DNA from 3 places in the Pantoea sp. USHLN298 genome. Region 3 is predicted to be linked to each of the others. Evidence: predicted binding sites of a transcription regulator. Region 3 holds the regulator's gene; each other region holds the start of a gene.
What was found. The regulator LexA, encoded in region 3, represses DNA repair genes until DNA is damaged. The targets are predictions, from matches to a motif close to TNCTGTATGTACATACAGNA.
Positions count from the first base shown of each region.

Region 1: dinG (ATP-dependent DNA helicase DinG) is a predicted target of LexA. The motif match lies at 2,002-2,021, and genes of this name have one in related genera.
Region 2: WFK59_RS07515 (DinI-like family protein) is a predicted target of LexA. The motif match lies at 2,029-2,048, and genes of this name have one in related genera.

Region 1 covers NZ_JBBCRO010000001.1:436,911-441,112, forward strand. Annotated here, with positions in the region: gene WFK59_RS02190 (MerR family transcriptional regulator) at 1-694, opposite strand, end outside; gene WFK59_RS02195 (XRE family transcriptional regulator) at 845-1,408, shown strand; gene WFK59_RS02200 (GNAT family N-acetyltransferase) at 1,405-1,923, shown strand; gene dinG (ATP-dependent DNA helicase DinG) at 2,049-4,202, shown strand, end outside.
Region 2 covers NZ_JBBCRO010000002.1:599,487-603,688, forward strand. Annotated here, with positions in the region: gene amyA (alpha-amylase) at 1-345, shown strand, start outside; gene yedD (lipoprotein YedD) at 384-866, opposite strand; gene WFK59_RS07505 (DUF6388 family protein) at 1,091-1,414, shown strand; gene iraP (anti-adapter protein IraP) at 1,614-1,910, opposite strand; gene WFK59_RS07515 (DinI-like family protein) at 2,087-2,326, shown strand; gene WFK59_RS07520 (hypothetical protein) at 2,365-2,631, opposite strand; gene WFK59_RS07525 (hypothetical protein) at 2,795-3,136, opposite strand; gene WFK59_RS07530 (hypothetical protein) at 3,120-3,506, opposite strand; gene WFK59_RS07535 (helix-turn-helix domain-containing protein) at 3,645-4,202, shown strand, end outside.
Region 3 covers NZ_JBBCRO010000004.1:539,099-543,300, forward strand. Annotated here, with positions in the region: gene WFK59_RS13420 (CsbD family protein) at 1-62, opposite strand, end outside; gene dinF (MATE family efflux transporter DinF) at 234-1,556, opposite strand; gene lexA (transcriptional repressor LexA) at 1,658-2,272, opposite strand; gene WFK59_RS13435 (diacylglycerol kinase) at 2,379-2,747, opposite strand; gene plsB (glycerol-3-phosphate 1-O-acyltransferase PlsB) at 2,876-4,202, shown strand, end outside.

The DNA of each region.
Region 1 (4,202 bases), on a different contig from region 3:
GCCAGTGCGACAGCTGTTCCTGCTGACGACGGGTCAGTTTTTTTCCGGTAAACACAAACATATTCATGCCAGGAAACAGCTCCGGGCGCGGAACGTCGAGCGGTTCAGCCAGCACATCGATCCGCCAGCCGTGCTGCGACAGGCGCCAGCCTTCCAGCCAGATGCGGGTGCGGTCATCAATGCCCCAGCCGATAATCAGGGCATCTTTGCCCGCTTTTTTACGGCTGGCGGTCAGGCAGAACGCCACATAATCGATCAGCAAGCCATCCAGCAGGCTGCACATGGTACGGGCGGTGTTTTGATCAAGACTGAGCTTCTGACGCACCGGCATAAAAACGTGATCAATCAGCGCATCGATCGGATGTTCGCGACCGATAGCCGCAATTTTGTTACGCAGTTTGGCGGGTCTGACATGGCGTAACACACTGATGAGTTCATCCTGCAGGGTGGTCCAGCCATCATGCGCATCGACATCACCCCCTTCCAGCAGCGCTTTAACTTTGCCGACCGGCACGCCGCTCTCGATCCAGCGCATGATCTCTTCAATACGCTGAACATCTTCTTCATCAAACTGACGATGCCCACCTTCGGTCCGTTGCGGCTTCAGTAAGCCATAACGTCTTTGCCAGGCGCGCAATGTCACTGGGTTTATGCCACAGCGCTCGGCGACGTCACCGATACTGTATAGGGTCATAAATTCCTCTTTATACTGATCTGAGTGGAATTACCATAACGAAGCAAACTAAGTTGTACAATACATTTTTCAATGTACAACTTGACCGCTGCGCCTTTTCTCAGCTATATCTCATATAAGAGAAATTATTCCCAATTATGAGAAGGTACTATGTCGGACCTGAACACCGAACAACGCCTGGCAGCGCGACTCGCGGAATTACGTCTGCAACGTGGCTGGTCGCTGGATGAGCTTGCAATCGCTACCGGGATCAGCCGTGCCTCATTATCACGCATTGAGCGAAGCGAGACCAGCCCCACTGCCGCATTGCTTAATCGCCTGTGTGTAGCCTACGGATTAACGATGTCGCGCCTGCTGAGTGAAGTAGAGGAGGATGCGAAGCTGCTGATCCCGTATGAGCAGCAGCCGGTATGGAGTGATGAAGCCAGTGGATTCCACCGGCGAAATGTGTCACCGCCTGTTACTCATTTTAGATGCGAATTGGTGGAGGGCAAATTACGGCCCGGTGCGCGTATCGATTATGACGCCCCGCCGATACAGAGTATGGAACAGCATATCTGGCTACGTGAAGGCGGTCTGACCGTCAGCATGGCAAACCAGCAGTGGACCTTACGTCCGGGCGACTGTTTACGCTTTCACCTGACTGGCAAATCGGCCTTTGAAGCGCACCTGACCGAGGGCGCGCGCTATTTACTGGTGGTGGCAAAACCATGATCGACTATCAGATGCTCAGCGCGACACAGGCGCAGCAGCGCTTATCCGAACTTTGTGACGTGCTGCAGGGCTGCGTCGCGCAGGGGGCCAGCGTCGGATTTATTGATGCTGCCGATCAGCAGGCGATCCTGCGTTTCTGGCAGAATCGGATCTACAGCCTGGCAAGCGGCAATGACGAACTGTGGGTGGCGTCTCAGCACGGCGCGATTGTGGCGACGGTGATGATTAACAACAGCGCAATGCCCAACGGCCGTCATCGGGCGGAGATCAGCAAACTGCTGGTCCACCCGCGGGCGCGCCGCCAGGGGATTGCCCGTCAGCTGATGCAGCAGGCGGAACAGCGGGCGCGGCAGATGGGGAAAACGCTGCTGGTGCTGGATACGCGCAGCGGCGATGTCGCCAGCGATCTCTACCGTTCGCTCGACTGGCAGGTCGCCGGCTCGATACCCTTTTATGCCGAATCCACCACCGGCGAGCTGGATGCGACGACCTACATGTTTAAAGTGCTGAGCTGATCCGGCACCGAATACAATAAGAGACGGGATTTGGAACCGCAGACGAAAAAATCTGCCTGAAAGCTGACGTCGTCAGCATACTGTGTAAAAATACAGGCAATTTTTATGGTGTGGTAACAAACAAAATGGCCCTGACAGCAGCAGTAAAAAGCCAGATAGCGCAGTGGTATAAAGCGCTGCAGCAGCAGGTGCCCGATTTCATTCCGCGCGCCGCCCAGCGGCAGATGATTGCCGAAGTGGCAAAATGTCTGGCGGGCGATGATGCGCGCCATCTGGCGGTGGAAGCGCCAACCGGCGTGGGAAAAACCCTTTCTTATCTGATCCCCGGTATTGCAGCCAGCCGCGCTCAGGAAAAACGGCTGGTGATCAGCACCGCCAACGTCGCACTGCAGGATCAAATCTTCACCAAAGATCTGCCGCTGCTGAAAAAAATCATTCCCGATCTCACTTTTACCGCCGCCTTTGGTCGCGGCCGCTATGTCTGTCCGCGCAATCTGGCGGCGCTGGCGGCTGACGACGATCAGCAGGGCGATCTGCTGCTCTACCTGGATGATGACGCCATCAGCAGCACCAAAGAGGAGCAGACGCAGTGCGGCCGGTTGCAGAAAGCGCTGGACCGCTATCAGTGGGACGGCCTGCGCGATCACAGCGAGGAGAACGTCAGCGACAGCCTGTGGCAGCGGCTCTCCACCGACAAAGCCAGCTGCCTCGGCGCTCACTGCCGCTGGTATCGCGAATGCCCGTTTTTTGTGGCGCGGCGTGAAATCGAGCAGGTCGATGTGGTGGTAGCCAATCATGCGCTGGTGATGGCGGCGATGGAAAACGAATCGGTGCTGCCGCCGGCGAAGAATCTGATGCTGGTGCTGGATGAAGGCCATCATCTGCCGGAAGTGGCGCGGGACGCGCTGGAGATGAGCGCCGATATCACCCCAGGCTGGAGCAGCCTGCAGCTGGATCTGTTCATCAAGCTGGTAGAAAGCATCATGACTCAGATGCGGCCAAAATCGCCGCCGCCGCTGGCCAATCCGGAGCGGCTGAAAGCGCACTGCGAGGAGCTGCGTGAGCTGCTGACCATCATCAGCCAGGCGCTCAATCCGCTGTTGCCGCCGCACAATCAGCCGGGCGAATACCGTTTTGTACTGGGTGCGTTGCCGCAGGAGCTGCTGGACCTGTGCGCCCGGTTGTTCAAACTCAGTGATGCGCTGCGGGGCCTGAGCGAAGGCCTGATTAACGCCCTGAGCGAGCAGACCGGCAAGGTTGATGTGGTGCGGCTGCACCGTAATCTGCTGCAGCTGAACCGTCAATTCGGCTGGTTTGAATCGGTCAGTAAGCTATGGCGACTGGCGGCAATGGAGAAAGCCTCCGGCGCACCTGTGTCGAAATGGATCACCCGCGAACTGCGCGAAGGGCAGGCGCACCTGCTGTTTCACTGCGCCGGGATTCGCGTCAGCGATCAGCTGGAGAAAATGCTGTGGCGGAAGATTCCGCATGTGGTGGTTACCTCCGCCACGCTGCGCTCGCTCAACAGTTTTAATCGCCTGCAGGAGATGTCGGGGCTGAATGAAAAAGCGGGCGACCGTTTTGTGGCGCTCGACTCGCCGTTCAACCACGTTGAACAGGGCAAGCTGGTGATCCCGCAAATGCGTTACGAACCGCTGATGACCCACGAAGCGGAGCACATCGCTGAGATGGCGGGCTTCTTCCGCCAGCAGATGAGCCTGAAGCAGCATAAAGGGGTGCTGGTGCTGTTCGCCAGCAACCGGGCGATGCAGCAGTTTGTCGCCTGCCTGCCCGATTTGCGCCTGTCGATGCTGGTGCAGGGCGATCAGCCGCGTAGCCGACTGGTCGATCTGCATCGTCAGCGGGTGAGCAAAGGCGAGACCAGCATTCTGATTGGCCTGCAATCATTCGCGGAAGGGCTCGATTTAAAAGGCGATCTGCTCAGTCAGGTGCATATTCATAAAATTGCTTTTCCGCCGGTAGACAGTCCGGTAATTTTAACCGAAGGCGAATGGCTGAAGAGCCTGAAGCGTTATCCGTTTGAGGTGCAGAGCTTACCCAGCGCCTCGTTTACCCTGATTCAACAGGTCGGACGCCTGATTCGCAGCCATCAGTGTTATGGCGAAATTGTTATCTATGATCGCCGTCTGCTGAGCAAAGCCTACGGCAGCCGACTGCTGGCGGCGTTGCCGATTTTCCCGATTGAGCAGCCCGAACCACCAGAGCCGGCAGCGATACCGGCCGCACCGGCCGCCACGCGCACCGTGCGTAAACGACGT
Region 2 (4,202 bases), on a different contig from region 3:
GGCGACGGTGAGAAGCATAAGATTGAGATGCCGGTGATCCCGGAGCTGGAAGGGTTAATCCGGGCGCGCCAGCAGTATGGCTGGGGCGTACAGACCGACTATTTCGATCATCCTAACTGCGTTGCCTTTAGCCGCAGCGGAACCGAAACGCAGCCGGGCTGTGTGGTAATCATGTCGAATGGCGAGGCGGGCGAAAAAGCCGTGGCGATGGGTGAAGGCTATGCCGGCAAGGTATGGCGCGATCATCTGGCAAACCGTGAAGAAACCATTACCGCCGATGGTCAGGGTAATGCAGTGTTTGTCTGTAACGGCGGCAGCGTCAGCGTCTGGGTCGTCGCAGAGTAGTGCCTCTTCTGGCAGGGCCGCGGCCCTGCCAGATCACGTTATTGCGATAAGGCCGCCGCATTGTTATCGGTAATGTGGGTCCGCAGCAGCTGCGGTTCAATATTCTGAATGATGGCGGCTTTTGGCTGCTTCGCCACCTCCTCCAGCGCCTGCTGGCACTCAAGGGTCGGACGATCCACTTTGCGCAGCGTCAGCCCGTCATAGCTCAGTTCACCATTATCCACCACCAGCGGCATCACCCGAACCTGACGCGTTACGTTAACGTAATCACCGCTCAGCAACGTCAGTTTGCCGGGTTTGGCAATCACTCGCTGCCACTGACGGCAATCCAGCGTACTGCCATCCGCATTGACAATAAGCGAGCCCATTGCCTGATCGCTAATCAGCTTTCCCTGAGGCCCGACGGTTTGCCAGTTACCCTGAAGATTCGCCGGCGCCGGCGTTTGCACCGCACTGTCATAATCGTTGATTTGCGCACAACCGCCCAGTGCCAGCGTGGCAATCAGCATCCACTTTTTCATGTTTAATCCCTAAGATCGCGTCAATGGCGGCTACGTTATAATTTTTCCACGCCAGTGCGCAAGGTATCCGGCTGATCCAGCCGCGCCCGGCGCGTTTTTTTTCATTGTCTTGTATAAAGTCGGCGTCAGTACCCTTGTTCTGCCACGCCGTAGCATCGCTTCCTGACAAGGCTGGCGCAACCCGCTACACTGGCGGGCTGCAACAGATATTCAGGAACCCGGCTATGAAAACCCCAGAAGCGTATTACGCGCAGGCGCGCGACATGTTCTTTACCGCTCATCCCGATTTCCAGGCAGCGCTGGATGAGCTGACCGAAAGCGACGCCCGCGCGGCCAATCTTTCCCTGCGTCAGTTGCGTGAATGGCACGCTGAACGCATCTATGCGGCTTTTTTACGTCAGAAAAATCTGGATGGGATGATCTTTTCGATACAGTTGGCTGAGCCAGACAAAGCGGTGGCGGCTGAGGCGATTGAGACCTATCTCAAATCACATGCTGAATCGCTGGGGATGAGCTGGGAAGAGTTTTGCATCAAAAACGAGCTCTGATCGGCCAGTCTTGTAAGGTGTATTCTTTATACACCTCCAACCAGTGATATAACCGCCGATAAAGTTGTACAAGGACGAGGAAAGTGTATAACTTCATCCTACGACTTCGGTCGTGATTGTCCTTGAACGAATAGTGCTTTTGCACTGCCTCTGGAGGTGTTGCTGGATTTCACCTCCAGAGGCGAATTTTTTTCTCCGGCTACTCCTCTTCTGCCATCTTTCCTTTTACTTCCACATATTGTGCCACTGCCAGCAGACGATTAATGTGCGTCAGCAGCAGGTCTACGTCAGACTGCAAAAAGTCGGTCGACGAACGTGACGCCGTGACAATAGCATCCTGAACCGTCTCGCTAATCGTCAGCGTGTTGTCCTGTTTGGCCTGCACCAGTAACGCAGCAACGAGCAGCGATTGCGCTTCAAGCTGGGCGGTCAGCTCTTTCGCGTCGACGTCCATCTTTGCCAGTTTAAGCAGAATATCAATGACCAGTTGTCGCATCGCACTTCTCCAGATGTTTGAGCTGCCATTATGTCGTGATGATGCAGTAATAAGCCAGATCAAGATGCAGTCCGGCATGACATAAAAATATTTCCCGTAATCGGGCGCGCCGCCTTGCCACTGTTTTTATTTACAGTATTATATCCCAGCGATTTTGCCCTGAATGGATTGCCATCATGTTTGTTGAGTTGATTTATGACAAGCGTAACGTAGCCGGTTTACCGGGTGCGCGCGAGATGATTCTCGAAGAGCTGGAAAAGCGGGTGCATCGGGTGTTTCCTGACATTGAAGTTAAGGTCAAACCGATGGAACGTAACGCTATTGATACGGATTTGAGTAAGAACGATAAAGCGACGATTGCGCGGATAGTTGAAGAGATGTTCGACGAAGCGGAAATGTGGCTGGTGGCCGATTAATCCCTTAATGGCCACCGCATCAGTTAGCGGGAGATCACTTAACTCTCCTGCTCGCTGTGATTAATTTCGATCTCAATGTCCTGAATGGCCGCATCCAGATCTTCCAGCATCTTACCCTGCTTGTTGAGTAGCGCATCGATGCGATCGGCGTTAACTTTGTCTTTGTATTCGCCCGCGTCGAAGGCTAACCAATGTGCTGACAGCGTCTCGGTGTTGGTTTGCGCATAGTGGCGCATCTCTTTCAGCTGAGAGGTGACATCACGCAGGTAATCATTTTTGCTCTTGGTTTCTGTTGAATCGCTCATGCTAAATGTCCTTCTGGTTAGTTATCCAAAGTGATTTGGCGTAGCGGTTCATCAACCGGCCAATCTGCGGGCCTTTTCTTCGCACAATACAGCGAAAGAAAATGTCGCCCGGAGATTTAAAACTAGTCGATAATAGCGAAGCCGCACTAAGAATAATCGGAAGTTATGGCCTGGGTTGCGAATGCATCGGTGACACTTCTTTTTCAATCACTACCTCTTTGACTTTATCCACCGTTTTGATCGCCGTGCGGTCCGGTAACGCATCAAGTTTGTGTTGTAACGTCGTCACCTGATTAGTCAGCAAATCGACCCGGGCATCACGTTTTGCCGCGATATTGCGATACTCCTGCCGAATCTCTGCTACTCGCCGGTTGGCCGTATTGCTGACATAAAGAAACAGAATCGTCATCAGCACGCAGATCATCGAGCAGCCCAGCATTACGCCGCCGAGGATAATTTTTCGCTTGTTTAACAGGGTTGTAGCAGGACTATTTATCGTCACCATCGCTGCGATCCTCCAGAGTTGAGATAAGGCGATCGACCTCGTTGCGAAACTTATCGCTGTGATCGGCCTCTGTCATTGCCAGCAGTATCCCTAACGCATTCTTGATAAGCCGAAGATCGGTTTCGAGCATGGAGATACGCCGCAAATTTTTATCGTGCCGTTCTCGTAGCTCGTCGTTCTCTTCTCGTATCAGCAGGTTGCTCTCCTTCAGCAACACCACCTGTTCTTTATAACTGGTTATAATTTCGCCGCCGGCCCGATTACTGGTCACGATTGACGCGATACCCGCCAATAACGGTTTCCAGAACAGTGCCGCCGCGCCCCCACCCAAAACCAACGCACCCATACTGGTAATTAAACTACTTTCCATGCCGCACCCCTCTACCCGGTAAGGTCACTGGAACACCACGGCGTGCAACAACAGGCACGTCCCCTGCCTGAAATTTAAGATTGCTTAAATGCCAGGGTTAAGTATACTTAAATCATTCTTAACCTGAATGTCAAGCAGATGAAAAACGAAACGCTGGGCGACCGTATTCGCCACCGACGAAAAAACCTGGGATTAACGCAGAAGCAATTGGCGGAACAGGTAAAAGTGTCCCATGTGGCGATCTCACAATGGGAAAAAGAGGAGACGTTACCGCGTGGTGAAAACCTGCTGCGGCTGTCGGAATCGCTGGGATGCGCGCCTGCCTATCTGATAGATGGCGATGGTCCTGTTTTCAGCGAAAGTGGATTTGCCGGGCTGCATCAGATTCCCTTACTGAATCAGCGCGACGTGGTGCCGTGGCTGAATGACGCCACTTCGGTGAAGTGTGATTTGCTGATGCATAACGACATGGCGCTCTCTCAGCAGAGCTTTGCCCTGCGGGTTGAGGAACAGGCCATGACGCCTGCTATCAGGCGCAATGATGTGGTGATCATCGATCCGGCCGTCTCACCGCTGCCCGGCGACAGCGTGCTGGCGCTGCAGCAGAACAGCGCACTGCTGCGTACATACCGGCAACGCAGCAGTGAGAGCGGTGTTGTGCAGTTTGAGCTGGCACCGGAGAACATCGACTTTCCA
Region 3 (4,202 bases):
CATTTCTCTTTCACGTTGCCTTTAAACTGCTTCCAGTTGCCGCTCGCTTGATCTTTATTCATGGCAGACCTCTATGTCATCCTTTGGTTGCATCATTTATCTTGAAAGAAAACAAAATGACGATATAAAGCGCTGGTTTACTGCGCTGCTTACGGTTAATTGTAGTAGAAGATTTTAGGGTTGCTGGAATAATACAGAATAATCTGTAGCGCACCGGCTAAAGCCGCCCGCTATCAGGCGTCGAACCAGCTGTTCTGCTGCCAGTGTTTACGCCAGATTAGCCACAGCGACACGCCGCGCAGCGCCAGGAAAACCGTTACCGCCAGCCACAATCCGTGGTTGCCCAGTATCGGGACGCTGAGCAGCGTCAGGAAGTAGCCGAGTGCCGCCACCATCATGCTGTTACGCATCTCCCGGCCACGGGTCGCGCCAATAAACATGCCATCCAGCAGATAACACCAGACGCCAATCAGCGGCAGAATAACCTGCCATATCAGATAGCGATCGGCGGCCTGTTGCAGCGGTTCAAGGGAGGTCAGCAGCGCCACGATGTGCGGGCCGCAGAGTGCATAGAGCAGCGAAAAACCGATTGCCACTACCACCGCCTGGCGGCAGGCGGCATGCCAGACGCGCAGCAATTTGCTGCCATCTTTTGCGCCGTGTGCTTCGCCGGCAAAGGCTTCCACCGCATAGGCGAAACCGTCAAGCGCGTAGGCGGTAAAGGTGATAAACATCAACAGCACCGCATTGACTGCCACCACCTGCGGACCGATGCGCGCGCCCAGTACGGTCAGTGAGGCAAAACAGAGCTGCAGCAGTAACGAACGCAGCATGATGTCGCGATTAAGCCGCAGCAGGCGCTGAATATCACCGCGCCAGCTCTGCTTCAGTATTGCCGTAGTGATGCCGCGCAGTTTCAACACACGCCAGACCATTACCGCACCGACGGCCAGCGTGATGTACTCTGCCAGTGCGGTCGCGGTTGCCGCTCCCGCCACGCCCCAGTGCAGCCCCATCACCAGCCACAGATCCAGCACAATATTGACCAGATTACCGACCACCAGCAGGATGACCGGTGCCCGCGCATACTGCACACCGAGCAGCCAGCCAAGGATCACCAGGTTTGCCAGCGTGGCAGGCGCACTCAGCCAGCGGATCTGAATAAACAGCGTCGCCTGTTGCAGAACCTTGGGATCGCCGCCAATCAGAGAGGTCGCCAGGCGGGTGATGGGGGTACGCAGACAGATGAACAGCACGCCAGCCAGCAGCGCAATGATTAAAGGCTGGGTCAGCGCGCGTGCCAGTGCCGTTTTATCGCCCGCGCCGAATGCCTGCGCCGTCAGGCCAGTGGTACTCATTCGCAGGAACAGCAACAGCATGAAGAGGAAACTGGTGACTGTCGTCCCGACCGCCACCCCGCCAAGATAGACCGGGCTGTCGAGATGACCAATGACAGCGGTATCGACCACGCCCAGTAAGGGTACGGTGATGTTAGAAAGGATCATCGGCAGCGCGAGCCGCCAGAGTTTTTTGTCGGTAGCCGTTAAAAAACGCATTCGCAGTTCCGTGCTCAGCGCTGCAGAGAGGGGAGCTGCAGCGACAAAATTAGGGCCGACAGAATAGCATCAGACGCTACGAATGCGCGGTTATATCAGGCTCAGAGCCACTCGCCGTTGCGAACCACACCCACCGCCAGACCTTCAACGGTCAGTGACTGCGCGCGCGTATCGACGACGATCGGATCAAAATCGCTGTTTTCCGGCAGGAGATGCACGATAGCGCCCTGCTTTTTCCAGCGTTTCACCGTCACTTCATCATCAATGCGGGCCACGACAACCTGGCCGTTACGGACGTCCTGGGTTTTATGCACCGCGAGCAGGTCGCCATCCATAATCCCGATATCTTTCATCGACATTCCGCTGACGCGCAGCAGGAAGTCGGCAGAGGGTTTGAACAGGCCCGGATCGACTTTGTAATGAGTTTCGATATGTTCCTGCGCCATGATCGGCTCACCGGCAGCGACCCGGCCAATTAACGGCAGACCTTCAGAGGCCTCTTCTTCCATTAACAGACGGATACCGCGCGAGGCGCCAGAGACAATCTCAATCACCCCTTTACGTGCCAGCGCTTTAAGATGCTCTTCTGCCGCATTCGGCGAGCGGAAACCCAGCTGCGCGGCAATTTCTGCACGCGTAGGCGGCATGCCCGTTTGAGTAATATGGTCGCGAATCAGGTCATAGACCTGCTGCTGCCTGCTGGTTAATGCTTTCATCCCGCCCCCTGGTTGTTTATACAGTCGCTGTGAGTATATACAGGTATTGGCGAAATGGAAACCGATTCTCAGGCAAAAACGCGCCAGATGGCGCGTTGTGGAAGGGTTATCGCAAATGTGTCCAGAGCAGCGCGATCCAGACAAACAGTGCCAGTAAGATACTGATCAGCACCGCTGCCGAGCCCATATCTTTTGCCCGACCGGCTAACGGATGGCGCTCCTGACCGATACGATCCACAACCGCCTCGATGGCGCTATTGAGGATTTCAACGATGACTACCAGCACCACAGCGCCAATCATCAGGATGCGCGAGACGATATCGACATCCAGCCAGCAGGCCACAATAATGGCGACCAGCGCGGCCAGCGCTTCCTGCCGAAAAGCCGCTTCATGCTGCCAGGCGGCACGCAGGCCCTGCCATGAGTAACCTGCGGCTTTCACAATTCTTACAAGACCGGTGGCATTATTTGCCATATTGGTGGAACCCTTTCATCGGATTGACGTCAATGTCTGGGCTGCGTGCAATTGGCACCACCACAGATCTTCGCTGCGCTTTCTGGTATGCTTGCGGCGCTTTGCTAACAAGAGGCTTCATGTTGTCTATGTCAGGTTGGCGTAAACTTTATTACAAATTACTGAATTTACCACTGTCGTTTTTGGTAAAGAGTAAGGCCATTCCGGCCGATCCCGTTTCTGAACATGGTCTGGACCCGACCCGGCCCATTATGTACGTTCTGCCTTACGATTCGAAGGCCGACTTACTGACTTTACGCGCGCAGTGCCTGCGGCATCATCTGCCCGACCCGCTCTCTCCGCTGGAGATTGATGGTTCACTGCTGCCGCGCCACGTTTTTATCCACGATGGCCCGCGCGTCTTCCCCTATTTTGTGCCCAGCGTCGAATCGGTGAAGATTTTTCACGATTATCTCGACCTGCATCGCAATAACCCCAAACTGGATATCCAGATGCTGCCGGTGACGGTGATGTTTGGTCGTGCGCCAGGCCGTGAGGTTCAGGGCGAAGATGCACCGCACCTGCGGGTACTGAACGGCGTGCAAAAGTTCTTTGCGGTGATCTGGCACGGACGCGACAGTTTTGTCCGTTTCTCGCCGACCGTTTCGCTGCGCCGCATGGCGACCGAGCACGGCACCGACAAATCGATCGCCCAGAAACTGGCCCGGGTGGCGCGCATTCACTTTGCCCGTCAGCGTCTGGCGGCGGTTGGCCCGCGTTTACCGGCACGTCAGGATCTGTTTAATCGCCTGTTGCAGTCTAAAGCGATTGAAAAAGCCGTCGAAGATGAAGCCCGCAGCAAAAAAATCTCCCATGAAAAAGCGCAGCAGAATGCGGTTGAGATGATGGAAGAGATTGCGGCGAACTTCTCTTATGAAGCGATCCGCGTGACGGATCGCGTGATGGGCTGGCTCTGGAGCCGTCTCTATCAGGGCATCAACGTTAACGGCGGCGAAAAAGTGCGTCAGCTGGCGCAGGATGGACATGAAATCGTCTATGTGCCGTGCCATCGCAGCCACATGGATTACCTGCTGCTCTCTTACGTGCTCTATCATCAGGGACTGGTGCCGCCGCACATTGCCGCCGGTATCAACCTCAACTTCTGGCCAGCCGGACCGATCTTCCGTCGTCTGGGCGCGTTCTTTATTCGTCGTACCTTTAAAGGCAACAAGCTGTATGCCACGGTGTTCCGTGAGTATCTCGGCGAGTTGTTCACCCGCGGCTATTCGGTGGAATACTTTGTTGAAGGCGGTCGTTCCCGCACTGGTCGTCTGCTCGATCCGAAAACCGGGACCTTAGCGATGACCCTGCAGGCGATGCTGCGCGGCGGTAATCGCCCGATTACCCTGGTGCCGATTTACATCGGTTATGAGCACGTGATGGAAGTCGGGACTTACGCTAAAGAGCTACGCGGCG